DNA from 2 places in the Hydrogenophaga sp. FW305-3-2-15-A-LB1 genome. Region 2 is predicted to be linked to the other one. Evidence: riboswitches for the same ligand, from Rfam matches in the RefSeq annotation. Region 2 holds a riboswitch; the other holds the start of a gene.
What was found. A riboswitch is a leader RNA that binds a small molecule or an ion and turns the genes downstream of it on or off. The one in region 2 is predicted to bind glycine.
Positions count from the first base shown of each region.

Region 1 (7,019 bases), on a different contig from region 2:
TCGGAATGAGGGCCGAGCACATCCATCGCTGGGGCCTGGTGCCCGACGGCCCGCCGGTCGTCACGAACAGCGGGCAGCTCCTGCCCGTGCGCTTCCACGGGACGCCCGCCATGTTGAAGCTGTCCACCCAACAGGAAGAGCGGGCCGGCGCGGCATTGATGGCCTGGTGGCAGGGCGACGGTGCGGCCAGGGTGCTGGCCCACGAGGGCCCGGCGCTGCTGTTGGAGCGAGCGCCAGGCGGCATGGCGCTCGCCGAGATGGCTCGCCATGGGCGCGACGATGAAGCCTGCAACATCCTGTGCGCCGTGGTCGCCCGACTGCACGCGCCTCGGCCAGGGCCGCCACCGGCACTCACCGCCTTGCCCGCCTGGTTTCAGGGGCTGGAGGCCTGTGCGGCAGCAAGAGGCGGCATCTTCGCCACGGCCGCAGCGACCGCACGGGACTTGTTGGCCTCGGCGCGGGATGTCGGTGTGCTTCACGGGGACATCCACCACGGCAACGTCCTGGACTTCGGTCCGCGCGGTTGGCTCGCGATCGACCCCAAGGGCCTGTGGGGCGAATGCGGTTTTGACTACGCTAACCTCTTCTGCAATCCCGACGCTGAGACCGCCACCTCGCCAGAGCGGTTTCTCCGCCGGCTGGAGGTGGTTGCCGCCTCGGCGGGTCTCGAGCGCAGGCGGCTGCTTCAATGGATCCTGGCCTGGGCGGGCCTTTCCGCTTGCTGGCATCTGGAGGACGGCTCCGCGCCGGACACGGCCTTGGCCATGGCCCACATGGCATCGGCCCATCTCTGAGCGGTCACGAGCACCGTTTCTTCTCCAGCCGCATGGCGCCCGAACAGGGCCGCTTCACAGGTCCTGTTCAGGTCCGCGCCAATGCCCTGAGAGGAAAGCGCGGCTGAGGCGGTTCACGGGGTCACAAGCTCGAAACCTATAATTGTGGGGCTCACGCGCCAGGTGTGAGGCCGAATGGGGACGACCCCATCGGCATGGATTCAACCGCGAGGGACGGCCCCCGCACTGCTTGTGAAAGTGGTCGCCATGGTCAACGCCTCCCCCCTCCACCCACCCGCCGCGCGCGCGCGGCTCATCTCTCCGGCCACCTGGGCGCTTCTGCTCGGTGCATGGGTCGTGGTGGGGTTGTTCTCTTTTTACGGTTCCTCCTGGCTGGCCGCGCCACTCACACCCGGCGCCGCCGGCCTGAGCTTCGCCGTGCTGCTGGCCACCATCGTGGCGGCGTCGTTTGGTGTCGTGCATGAGGCGGACTACCTGGCGCACAAACTGGGCGAGCCATACGGCACGCTCATCCTGACGCTGTCCATCGTGTCCATCGAGGTCATCCTGATTGCCTCGGTGCTGTTGGGACCAGGGGAAGCCCCCACGATCGGGCGCGATTCCATTTTTGCCGTGTTGATGATCATCCTGAACCTCGTGATGGGGATCTGCCTGACGGTGGGCGCTGCCCGGCATGGCGAACAGGAGTTCAATGCGCAGGGGGCGACGGCCTACCTGTCGATGATTGCCCTGTTGACCACGGTGGCCCTGGTGCTGCCCAAGTTCACCAGCACGGCGGGTGAATTCGGGCCTGAGCAGGCGATGGGCATCGGTGTCCTCACCGCGCTGCTGTACGCGGCCTTCCTGTGGAAGCAGATCGGCAGCCACAAGCGCCTCTTCGTTCAGCCCCCTCCCGGGGCGATGGTGGTGCGCCGCATGGAACGCACCTCCAGGGCGCCGACCGAGACCGAAAAGGCGGAGGGTTCTGTCCAGCAAAGCAGGAAGGATGTCTGGGTGCATTCGCTGCTGCTGCTGGCCATGATTGTTCCGATCGTTCTGCTGGGCCACCACCTGGCCGTCGTGCTCGACTACGGCATTGCGGCCGCGGGCGCGCCCGTGGCCGTGAGTGGCGTGCTCATCGCCCTGATCGTGTTCACCCCCGAGTCCTTGACCGCCGTGCGCGCGGCGCTGGGCAATGAGATGCAGCGGGCCGTCAACCTGTGTCTGGGTGCCTTTGTCTCCACCGTGGGGCTCACGGTTCCCGCGGTGCTGGCCATTGGCTTGTTGTACGACAAGCAGGTCGTCATGGGCATCTCCCACATGGACACGGCCCTGTTTGTGGCCACCGCCGTGCTGAGCATGCTCACCTTCAACGGCCAGCGCACCTCGGCGCTGCAGGGTTACATGCACCTCGCGCTGTTTGCCGTGTTCGCTGTGCTGTTGTTCTTTCCCTAGCCGCGCCATGGGCGGCCCACGGTGAATGTGGTCGAAACATCTGCGAACAGCATTTCAGCGGCCATGCGGGCAGACTAGGGCCCATGAAAATCCTTGCCCTTGTCTTCTCCCTGAGCGCCGTGGCGTTCGCGCCCATCCCGGTGATGGCGCAGCAGACCCCCGCGAAGCCCGCCGCCAAGCCGGTGGCCAAACCCACCACCACGACCAAACGCGCGCCGCTGGCGCGCTCCGCGGCCAAGGCCGTGGAAGAAGTGACGCCGATCGAAGAGGATTCCAGCGTGAACCTAACCGAAGCCGATCTCGCGGTCGCGCAGCGCGTGTACCTCGGCAACATCCCCTGCGAACTCGGCTCGGCTGTGGAGATCGTGCCCGCCAAGCGGCAGGGGTTCTTCATCGTGCAGGTGAAGAACATGCGCAACGCGCGGTACTACATGCACCCGGTGGAAAGCCGCACCGGTGCCATCCGTCTCGAAGACCCGAAGCGGGGCGCCATGTGGCTGCAGTTGGGCAACAAGTCCATGCTCATGAGCCAGCAACTGGGCAAGCGGCTGGCCGATGAATGCATGAGTCCCGAGCAGCTGACGCTGGCCGGTGAAATGAAGCGCAACCCGCCCAAGAGCCTGCTGGATCCGGTGGACCCCCCACCGGCCGCCGCGCCACCCACCCCGCCGGCCAACACCAACTAGCCGCCGTCCACCTTGAGGCGTATATAATTCATATACGTTTCATATAAAGGTGGTGAATGGGGATCGTCAAGATTTCGGACCTGATGCACGAGAACCTGCGCGTGGCGGGGAATGCGCTGAGCAGGTCCATCAATGCGCAGGCCGAACACTGGATGCGGGTTGGCATGCTGACCGAGCTTCACCCGGGGCTGGACCACCGGGAGATCTGCCAGCTGTTGGTGCGGGCGGAGCTCGCGGGGGGCCTGGACATCACCGTGGCGGCCGCGACCCCGCCGGGCAAGTCCCGCACAGCCCCGGCGGGCCAGCGCTAGTGGCTCGCGGCATCACCATCAAGTCCGCCGAGGACATCGAGATGGCGCGGCGCGCCGGCAGGCTGGCCGCGGAGGTGCTCGGCATGATCGAGCCCCACGTCGTCCCCGGGGTCAGCACGGAGACGCTGGACCGGATCTGCCACGACCACATCGTGAACGTCCAGGGCGCCATCCCGGCCAACCTGGGGTACCACGGGTACCCCAAGACCATCCTCACCTCCGTCAACCAGGTGGTCTGCCACGGCATCCCCTCGCCCGACAAGCTGCTGAAGAAGGGCGACATCATCAACATCGATGTGGCCGTCAACCAGGACGGCTGGTTCGGCGACACCAGCCGCATGTACTTCGTCGGCACACCCAACGTGCTGGCCCGGCGTCTGGTGGAGACCACCTACGAAGCCCTGCTGGCCGGCATCCGGCAGGTCAGGCCCGGCGCGACGCTGGGGGACATTGGCCATGCCATCCAGTCCGTCGCCCATCGAGAGCACTTCAGCGTGGTGCGCGAGTACTGCGGGCACGGCATTGGCCGGATCTACCACGAAGAACCGAACGTGCTTCACCATGGCCGGCGCGGCGAGGGGCTCAGGCTGGAGCCGGGGATGGTCTTCACCATCGAACCCATGCTCAACGCAGGCCGGCGCGAGACCCGGACCTTGGCCGATGGGTGGACCGTCGTGACCAAAGACCGCTCCCTGTCCGCCCAGTGGGAACACATGGTGGCCGTCACGCCCGAGGGACACGAGGTGCTCACGCCCTGGCCGGGTGGCACGGGTGCCCGCGCACCGGTGTGACGCCCGGGTTTTGACCCTCTGATAGACTGCGACGCTCTGCGGGAGAGCGAGGCGTGTCGCGCCTCCGCCGAAGGCGCAAACTCCCATGATCGCTCAGGCCACCGGACCGCAGACACATTTCGCCGACTGGAGAGAGGCCGAGCCGCACCGCGCGCGCACCGGCACACCGAAGGGGCAGACTGCCGACGCAGTCGAAACTCTCAGGTAAAAGGACAGGGGGAGAGGCGCTTTCACCTGAGCCTTGCCCATGTTCTCCTTTCGAACCCCTTTCACGGCCCGGTTCTTCGCCGCGCTGGCCCTTGGCCTGTGCATCGGCGTTGCCCTCGGCGCCGCCCATGCCTTGCACCGCCTGTGGCAGCAGGTGCCCGAGGTTGGTCACCTGGCCCACTACGAACCGATGCTGCCCATGCGCATCCACGCCAGGGACGGCAGCCTGCTCGCCGAGTACGGCGAAGAGCGGCGCGAGTTCGTGCCGATCGAGCGCATCCCGTTGCGCATGCAGCAGGCCTTGCTGGCCATCGAGGACGCGCGGTTCCACGAACACGGGGCGGTGGACTACGCGGGCCTCGTTCGCGCGGCGCTCGGCAACCTCCTGGCCGGTGGGCACGCGCAAGGTGGCAGCACCATCTCCATGCAGGTCGCGCGGGTCTTCTTCCTGAGCCGGGAGAAGACCTACCGGCGCAAGGTCATGGAGATCATGCTGGCCTACAAGCTCGAATCGGTCTACAGCAAGGACAAGATCCTGGAGCTGTACATGAACCAGATCTACCTGGGCGAACGGGCCTACGGTTTCGCGGCGGCCGCATCGGTCTACTTCGACAAGACGCTCGACCAGCTCAGCGTCGCCGAGGCGGCCATGCTGGCCGGCCTGCCCAAGGCGCCCTCCGCCTACAACCCGGTCGCCAACCGCGAGCGCGCCACCGTGCGCCAGCAGCACATTCTCAAGCGCATGCGCGAGCTGGGGCATCTCGATGAGCCGGCCTATGAGCAGGCCCGCGCCGAGCCCCTGACCTTGGCGCTGAACCACCCGTCGACCGACCCGGCATCGGCCTACGCGGTCGAACAGGTTCGCAAGATGCTGGTGGAGCGTTATGGGGACGAGGCCTACTCGCGGGGCCTGGATGTGACCACCACCATCCACGTGGCCGAGCAGCGCGCCGCCACCCATGCCTTGCGCGCCGGCCTGTTGAATGCACAGCACCAGCGCGGCCCCGCGGGGCCGGAAGGCCATCTGAAGCAAGCCGTGCAGGCCGACGACCCGGCCGGCATCCGCCGGGCCCTCGCGCCCTACCGGGACAGTGGCGCCTTGCGCGTGGCCACCGTGCTGGAAGCCTCGACCTCCGCCGGCATCACGGCCGCCCTGCGCGACGGCACCGTGATTCGCATTGCACGCCACACGCTGAGCCCGGGCAGCAGCGCGCTGCTCAAACCCGACGCACCGGCGCGCAGGCGCATCGAACCGGGTGCCGTCGTTCGTGTCGTGGCCGACACGGCCGGGCGCTGGCGGCTGACACAGCTGCCGCAGATGCAGGGCGCGCTGGTGTCCATCGATGCGAGGTCGGGTGAGATCCTGGCACTGGCCGGGGGCTTCGACTTTGCGTTCAACCAGTTCGACCACGCGGTGCAGGCGGTGCGCCAGCCGGGATCGACCTTCAAGCCCTTCGTGTTTTCCGCCGCGCTGGAAAAAGGCTATTTCCCCGGCACCCTGGTCGACGACACGCAGCGGCTGGTCACGCCCTCGGCGCGCGGCCGCAAGGCCTGGCGACCGCGCAACTACGGCAACCAGTACGAAGGCTTCATCACGGCCCGGCGGGCCCTGGCGCGCTCGAAGAACGTGGTGGCGGTCAACCTCATGGACGCCGCCGGCACGGAATATGTGCAGCAGTTCGCCACCCGTTTCGGTTTCGCGGCCGAGCTCAATCCTCCGATCCTGCCGCTGGCGCTGGGCGCGGGTGCGGTGACCCCGCTGCAGCTCACCGAGGCCTACGCGGTGTTCGCCAACGAAGGAGAACGGGTCGAGTCCCGCCTGGTGCTCAAGGTGAGCGAGCGCGGCGGTGCGGTGCTCTACGAAGCGCCGCCGGTGTCGCCCCGCGGCCAGGTGATCTCCCCACGCAATGCCTACGTGATGGACAGCATGCTGCGCGATGTGGTGCGGCACGGCACGGGGCGGCGAGCGAGCGCACTCGGGCGCGAGGACACAGCCGGCAAGACCGGCACGTCCAACGACGCACGCGATGCCTGGTTCGCCGGTTATTCATCGGGCGTCGCTTCGGTGGTGTGGATCGGGTACGACCAGTCGCGCAGCCTGGGCAACGCGACCGGGGGAAGCCTGGCATTGCCCGTCTGGACGGATTACATGAAGGTCGCCGTCGCCCAGCGGCCCGAGCAGGAGCGCCGCATGCCGGCGGACCTGGTGCCATGGGGCGACGACTACGTCTACCCGGAATCCCTGGAGGGCCCCTGCACCGTCGAGCCCCACACCTTCATCCAGGGCCCGTTCGAATGCCGCAGCGGCATCCCGGCCCCGGGGGAATGAAAAAGCGGCGTTGCTCGGCCCCGATTTGCCCCACAAACAGGCCCAGAGGAGAAGCCAGACAAGCTGGAAACCGCGTCCTTGCACCCTTCCAGCAAGAACATAGCAGCGCCGCGAAACCCGGGATGGGTGCGGCTCTTCCACCGCATCACGCCGGCAAGCCGGCGCCACCCCCTAGAGCATGGAGTCTAGGAATTGGCGGATGTTCCGCGCACCGGTGGCATGAAGTGGGCTGAAAACGGCCCGAGATGGGGGATCGGCGGCGCGAACTGCAAAAGTTCACCCGATCCGCCATCGATCACTTGCGGTCGGGCAGCTCAATCTTGACCTCGAGCACGTCCAGGTTGTCCTGGCGGTCGAGCTGGACCTTGATGTCGTCCGGGTTGATCTTGATGTACTTGCCGATCACCGCGACCAGCTCGCGCTGCAGCGCGGGCAGGTAGTCGGGCTCGGAAGCGCTGCGCCCGCTG
Region 1 is NZ_JBYTAE010000046.1:15,199-22,217, reverse strand. It holds gene AC3WPZ_RS15265 (aminoglycoside phosphotransferase family protein) at 6-794, shown strand; gene AC3WPZ_RS15260 (calcium:cation antiporter) at 1,041-2,228, shown strand; gene AC3WPZ_RS15255 (hypothetical protein) at 2,312-2,914, shown strand; gene AC3WPZ_RS15250 (ParD-like family protein) at 2,971-3,225, shown strand; gene map (type I methionyl aminopeptidase) at 3,225-4,016, shown strand; glycine riboswitch at 4,046-4,135, shown strand; gene AC3WPZ_RS15240 (penicillin-binding protein 1A) at 4,264-6,552, shown strand; gene minE (cell division topological specificity factor MinE) at 6,848-7,019, opposite strand, start outside.
Region 1: linked by a shared signal. The riboswitch ahead of AC3WPZ_RS15240 (penicillin-binding protein 1A) and the one ahead of gcvT (glycine cleavage system aminomethyltransferase GcvT) in region 2 are both predicted to bind glycine.

Region 2 (7,019 bases):
CCCCGGCCCGTCGGGAACGATGAACGCGCCGCTTTCGCAGCGCATGGTGGTGTCGACGAACCGCAGGTTGCGATCGAACACCGAGTGCTGGTACTCGTGCATGGGCACGTTGGGCAGCGACGCCGAGGCGTGCAGGCTCGCGGCCTGGAAGATGCCCACGCCAATGCTCGCGTGCGGAATCACGCGCATGTGGAAAGCGTGCGCCATGCGGCCGATCTGCATGAACTGGCTCACGCCCGTGTGGCCCATCTCGGGCTGCACGATCGACATCGCGCGGCGCTCGAAGCGCGGCAGCGCCTCGTGCACCGAGCGCCACTCCTCGCCCAGCGCCACGGGCACGCGCACGGCGGCGGCCACACGCGCCTGGCCTTCGAGATCCTCGGCGGCGCACGGCGCCTCGACAAAGTACGGAGCGAAGGGTGCGAGCCGATCGATGAGCTGGATCGCCTCGCCCGCATCGAACTTCCAGTGCAGGTCGACCATCAGCTTCGCGCGCGGCCCCAGCGCCTCGCGCAGCGCGCGCATCTCATCGACGATGCCCTCGAACGACACCGCCGCCGCGTACTTGAAGGCGGTGAACCCGCGCGCCGCGAAATCGCGCGCCAGCGCCACCTTGTCGGCGAGTGTCCTGCCCGGCAGGCCTGAAGCGTAGGCCGGCACGCGCACCGTGCGCTGGCCGCCCAGCAGCTTGGCCACGGGCAGGCCGGCGAGCTTGCCGGCGAGGTCCCACAGCGCGATGTCGATGCCCGCGATGGCGTCGCCCCAGAAGCCGCCCGAGGCCCCACGCACGCGCATGAGGTCGTAGAGGTCCTCGTGGATGGCGGTCGCATCGCGCGGGTCGCGCCCGAGGATCACCGGCCCGAGCACGTCGTCGATCAGGGCCGTGACCGCCTCGGGCGCGACGATGCCGTAGGTCTCGCCCCAACCCCAGGTGCCATCCTCGGCCGTCACCATGATCAGCACCGACATGTCGGTGCTCGGGTAGATCGTGCGGTTGCCCTGGCGCACAAGGTAACCGCGCGCGTTGACCTGCTCGCCCTCACCCAGCGGGCCGAGGTAGGGCGTGTCGCGCGGCAACGAGACCACGAAGGTCTCGACCGCAGCGATGCGCGGCCCACTCATCCCGCGCGCCTCCGCAGCGGGTGCGTGGGCAACAACAGGTCCTGCAAGTCGCCCAGGAAGGCGTCCACGTCGGCCTTGTCCAGCGCGTCCAGGCGCGGGCCGGCCGCGCGCTGGTGCTCGCACGGCAGCAGGCCGCGGGCACTCAGCACGTACTTGGTGAGCGACCAGCGGAACACCGCCTGCACGTTGAGGATGGGCAGCATGCGCGTGAACAGTTCGCGCACACGCGCCGCGTCGCCCGCGCGGTGGGCCTTGAACAGCGCCACATGCACTTCGGCCAGCTCGATCGCCGGCATGGTGCCGGCCGCGCCGCGCCGCAGTTCGTCGGTGATGTAGCGCCCACCCGCGCCGCCGAACACCCCCACCAGGCTGGCGGGGCCGCGCTCGCGCAGCACCGTCAGGCGCTGGCCGCTGGGCAGGGTCTCTTCCTTCACGTAGCGGATCGCGTGAACGACGGCCGCCACTTCCACGATCGCCTCGGGGTCGAGGCCGGCCCCCACTGGCTGCGGCACGTTCTGCAGCACCAGCACCGCGCCCGGCACGGCCGCCGACACCTCGCGGAAGTACTCGACCTGGGTGGCCACCGTCGGGCGGTCCGGCGGCACCGCCACCATCAGCGCGGCCGCGCCCTGCGCGATCGCGGCCCGCGCCAGCTCGATCGTGGTGGCCGCCTGGGCGCTGGACACCCCCGCCACCACCGGCACCCGGCCCGCCACTTCCTCCAGCACGGCGGCAGTCAGCGACAGGCGCTCGGGCACGCTGAGCTGGCCAACTTCACTGGCCACGCCCGGGTAGGTGATGCCATCCACACCCGCTTCAAGCAGGTAGCGCACCAGGCCGCGCAGGGCCTGCGCGTCCGGTTGGCCGGCGGCGTCGAAAGGCGTGGGGAGAACGGGGTAGACCCCGGCAAGCGATGCAGGTGATGTCACGTCGTGAATCCAATTTGTTCCGTTGAATGGAACTTCAATTGTAGATCCCGCGATGTTTGACAAACAAGTTCCATTCATTGGTACTTACCCTGGGTTGACCTCCCCTAGAATTCCCGCACCCGCCATGTCAGAAACCGCTCATCCCGCCTCGACCTCCGCCACCACCGCCCCGGGCCTGGGGGTGCTGGAGAAAGCCATGGCCGTGCTCAATCTGGTGTCGGCGGCGCGCGCGCCCATGACGTTCACGCAACTGCAGCGCGCCTCGGCCCTGCCCAAAGCCACGCTGCACCGCATGCTGGGCACGCTGGTGCGCGAAGGCCTGCTGCGCCACGACAGCTACAACAAGACCTTCCTGCTCGGGTTCCGGTTGCTGGAACTGGCGCACGAGGTCTGGAGCGATTTCGATCTGCGCGTGGCGGCCCAGGACGAACTGGTGCGCCTGCGCAACGCGTTCGACGAAAGCGTGCAACTGGTGGTGCTCAGTGGCCAACAGATGGTGGTGGTGGCCAGCGAGGACGCTGGCCGCGAACCGCAGGTCGCCTCCAAGGTGGGCATGCGCCTGCCCCTGCACGCCAGCGCGGCCGGCAAGGCGATCGCGGCCTGCCTGGCGCCCGCGCAGCAGGCCCAGCTGTTGGCCGCCTCGCTGCTGGAGCGCTTCACCGAGCACACCATCGTGGACAACGAGGCGCTGCGGGCCGAGCTCGACCTCACCCGCGCACGCGGCTACGCGCTGGAAGTGGGTGAATACGACGCCGAGCGCGTGAGCGTGGCCGCGCCGGTGTTCGACTACGAGGGCCGCGCCATCGGGGCCGTGGCCGTGACGGCCAGCGCGGCGCAGCTGGATGCGCGGCGCGCGCACAGCCTGTCGGCCGAGCTGATCGGCGCGGCCCGCACCATCACGCACAGCGCGGCGGGCCAGCCGATGTCGCTGCTGGCGCACACCGAGCCCCCCGCGGCGCCCACGCCCGAGGTGCATGCCATCGGCGAGGCGCGGGCGCTGCTGGGCGAAGGCCCGGTCTGGTCGCCCCGCGACAACGCGCTGTACTGGGTGGACATCCTCGCGCCGGCCATCCACCAGCTCGACGCCGCCAGCGGGGTGCTGCGCGAAACACCGCTGGGCGCCATGGTGAGCATGGTCGTGCCCATGGCCTCCGGTGGCCTGCTGCTCGCCACGCCCTCGGGCCTGATGGCCATGGCGCCCGACTCGGGCCGCATGACCCTGTTCGCCCACCCCGAATCCGCCCGCCCGGGCAACCGATACAACGACGGCAAGTGCGACCGGCGCGGCCGGCTGTGGGTCAGCTCCATGGACATGGGCGCCATGGCCAACCGGGGCAACCTCTTTCGCGTCGATCCGGATGGCAGCTGGGAGAAGGTCGACAGCGGCTTCACCGTGCCCAACGGCCTGGGTTTCAGCCCCGACAACACGCGGATGTATTTCACCGACACCTTCCGCAAGACCATCTACGAATACGACTTCGACCTCGCGGCCGGCCGCATCGCGAACCGCCGCCCCCTCGTGGTCTTCGGCGCGGGCGAAGGCAAACCCGACGGCCTGACGGTGGATGCCGAGGGCTGCCTCTGGGTGGCCGTGTGGGACGGCTGGGAACTGGCGCGCTTCGGCCCCGACGGCCGCGAGCTGATGCGGGTGCGCCTGCCGGTGCCACGGCCCACCAGCTGCTGCTTTGGCGGCGCCGACCTCGGCACGCTCTATGTGACCAGCGCTTCGGTGCGGCTGGGCTCGCAGGCGCTGGCCAGCGCACCGCTGTCGGGCGCGATGTTTGCCCTGGAAGTGCCGGGCGTGCGCGGCCTGCCGGAAACCACGTTCGCCGGCTGAAACCGACCGCAGGCCGGTTACCTGCGCGGTGTTCACCGCGCCGTCACATGGGCTGTCCACAGTGCAGGCTCCGTGAACGACGCCGAGATGCCATGCTGAACAAGACCCAGAAGGGCCGCGCCGAGCTGCGACCCGGGCAACGCCAACTCGCGCAGCGCGAGCGCGCCCTGCTGCTGCTGGCCGATGGCCGCAAACCCGATGCCGAGCTGTTCGCCCTGTTCGAGGGCCAGGGCCCCACGCTCGCGGCCGACCTGATCTCGCGCGGCTACCTTGTGGACGAAGCACCACCGCCGCCCCGCACGCCGGCCAACACCCCGCCCACCGTCTCCGCCGACGCCTTTTCCGGCCCCCGCTCGCTCGCCAGCGCGCGCATGTTCCTGTTCGACCTGAGCGAGCGCATGTTCGCCCCGCGCGACAAGGCCATGGCCCAGCGCTACCGCGACGCCCTGCGCGAAGCGCGCGACGTGGGCGACATGCTGGCCGTCAGCCGGGCCATGATGGCCGACGTGGAGCGCCTGGCCGGCAGCGAACGCGCCGACGGCATCCGCGAGCGGCTGGCCCGCCTGCTGCCCGAATCGGCCCTGGAAACGCCCTGAAACACCGGCCCGCCGGACGCCGTGCGATACACTCGCCGGGTCAGGAGAGAAGCCGATCCGGTCCCCGGAGAAGGCTCGCCGAAGGCGCAGGCGGCACCGCACACCGGGTGCCCTGAACGCTCAGGCAAAAGGACTGGCAAACACGGGCCGCGAGGCCGGTGTACCCCCCTGGAGAGAGGCCGTTCCTCGAAGCGGCCCACCGAAGGAGCAAGCGCGGCATCGCCCGCGTGAATCTCTCAGGTAAAGCGGACAGTGGGGCAGCGCACGGATGAACCGTGTTTCGCCCCACCGGGGCCTGCCCCCTTGCCTGAAAGCCTCTGCCGTGCCCGCTGCCGCCGCCCCGCTTCTCCAGACCCCGCTGCACAAGCTCCACGTCGAACTGGGCGCCCGCATGGTGCCCTTCGCCGGCTACGACATGCCGGTGCAGTACCCCACCGGCCTCATGGCCGAACACCACCACACCCGCAAGGCCGCCGGCCTGTTCGACGTCTCGCACATGGGCCAGCTGCGCCTGGTCGGGCCCGACGCCCCCGCCGCCTTCGAGACGCTCATGCCGGTGGACGTGATCGACCTCGGCGTGGGCAAGCAGCGCTACGGCCTGCTGCTCAACGACGAGGGCGGCATCATCGACGACCTGATGTTCGTCAACCGCGGGCACGACCTCTTCGTCATCGTCAACGGCGCCTGCAAGGCTGGTGACATCGCGCACATCCAGGCGCGCATCGGCTCGCGCTGCGAAGTCATCCCCCTGCCCGACCGCGCCCTGCTCGCGCTGCAGGGCCCGCTGGCGGTGGACGTGCTGCAGCGCCTCGTGCCCGGCGTCGAAAAACTGATCTTCATGACCGGCTCGCCCTTCCCGTGGCACGGTGCCGACCTCTTCATCACCCGCAGCGGCTACACCGGCGAAGACGGCTTCGAAATCTCCTTGCCCGGCGACCGCGCCGACCAGTTCGTGCGCACCCTGCTGGCCCAGCCCGAAGTGATGCCCATCGGCCTGGGCGCGCGCAACTCGCTGCGCCTCGAAGCCGGCCTGTGCCTCTACGGCAACGACATCGACACCACCACCACCCCGGTGGAAGCCGGGCTCAACTGGGCCATGCAGAAAGTGCGCCGCACCGGCGGCGCGCGCGCGGGCGGCTTCCCCGGCGCGGCGCGCGTGCTCGCGCAGCTCGACGGCAGCGAACCGCTGACCCGCAAGCGCGTGGGCCTGATCGCCCAGGAATGGGTGCCCGTGCGCGAGAACGTCGAACTGCAGAACACCAGTGGCGAGGTGATCGGCAAGACCTCCAGCGGCCTCATCGGCCCCAGCGCCAACAAGCCCATCGCCATCGGCTACGTCACACCCGAACACGCCGCCCTGGGCACGCCCGTGGTGGCCATGGTGCGCGGCAAACCCGTGCCCATGGAAGTCAGCGCCATGCCCTTCGTGCCCAACCGATACTTCCGCGGCTGATCTCACTTTTTTCGTTTCTTTTTTCAGGAGCTTTTTCATGACCACCAAGTACACCGAAGACCACGAATGGATCACCGTTGACGGCGGCATCGCCACCGTCGGCATCACCGTGCACGCGCAGGACGCGCTGGGCGACGTGGTGTTCGTCGACCTGCCCGAAGTCGGCAAGAGCTTCGCGCAAAAGGAAGTGGCCGGCGTGGTCGAGTCCGTGAAGGCCGCGGCCGACGTGTACATGCCCGTCAGCGGCGAAGTCACCGAAGTCAACGAAGCCCTGCGCGCCGACCCGTCGCTGGCCAACACCGACCCGCTCAAGGCCGGCTGGTTCTTCAAGGTCAAGCTCTCCGACCCGGCCCAGGTCGACGCCCTGCTGGACGAGACCGCCTACAACACCTTCGCCAACGCCTGATCCGCCTCTTCTCCCGCCGGAGCCTTCCATGCTGATGCCCTCTGTCAAACCCCTCGGTGAACTCGAAAACCCGTCCGAATTCGTGGCGCGCCACATCGGCATCGGCCAGGCCGACGAGGCCCACATGCTCTCGGTCATCGGCGAGGCCTCGCGCCGCGCGCTGATCGACGGCATCGTGCCGCGCAGCATCGCGCGCAGCCAGGGCATGCAGCTGCCACCGGCCGTCACCGAGGCCGCGGCGCTGGCCGAGCTCAAGGCGCTGGCGCAGAAGAACAAGGTGTTCAAGAGCTTCATCGGCCAGGGTTACCACGGCACGCTCACGCCCGGCGTGATCCTGCGCAACGTGCTGGAGAACCCCGCCTGGTACACCGCCTACACGCCCTACCAGGCCGAGATCTCGCAAGGCCGCATGGAAGCCCTGGTCAACTTCCAGACCATGGTGAGCGACCTCACCGGCATGGCCATCGCCAACGCCTCCATGCTCGACGAAGCCACCGCCGCCGCCGAGGCCATGACCCTGGCCAAACGCTCGGTGAAGAGCAAGGGCAACACCTTCATCGTCTCGGGCGACGTGCACCCGCAGATCATCGAAGTGGTGCAGACCCGCGCCAAACCCCTGGGCCTCACGGTGAAGATCGCGATGTCGGGCGAGGAATGGGCCGCCATGCTGTCGGAC
Region 2 is NZ_JBYTAE010000040.1:36,133-43,151, forward strand. It holds gene AC3WPZ_RS13945 (mandelate racemase/muconate lactonizing enzyme family protein) at 1-1,122, opposite strand, end outside; gene AC3WPZ_RS13950 (dihydrodipicolinate synthase family protein) at 1,119-2,051, opposite strand; gene AC3WPZ_RS13955 (SMP-30/gluconolactonase/LRE family protein) at 2,176-3,888, shown strand; gene AC3WPZ_RS13960 (hypothetical protein) at 3,981-4,484, shown strand; glycine riboswitch at 4,516-4,630, shown strand; glycine riboswitch at 4,643-4,747, shown strand; gene gcvT (glycine cleavage system aminomethyltransferase GcvT) at 4,753-5,937, shown strand; gene gcvH (glycine cleavage system protein GcvH) at 5,975-6,343, shown strand; gene gcvP (aminomethyl-transferring glycine dehydrogenase) at 6,372-7,019, shown strand, end outside.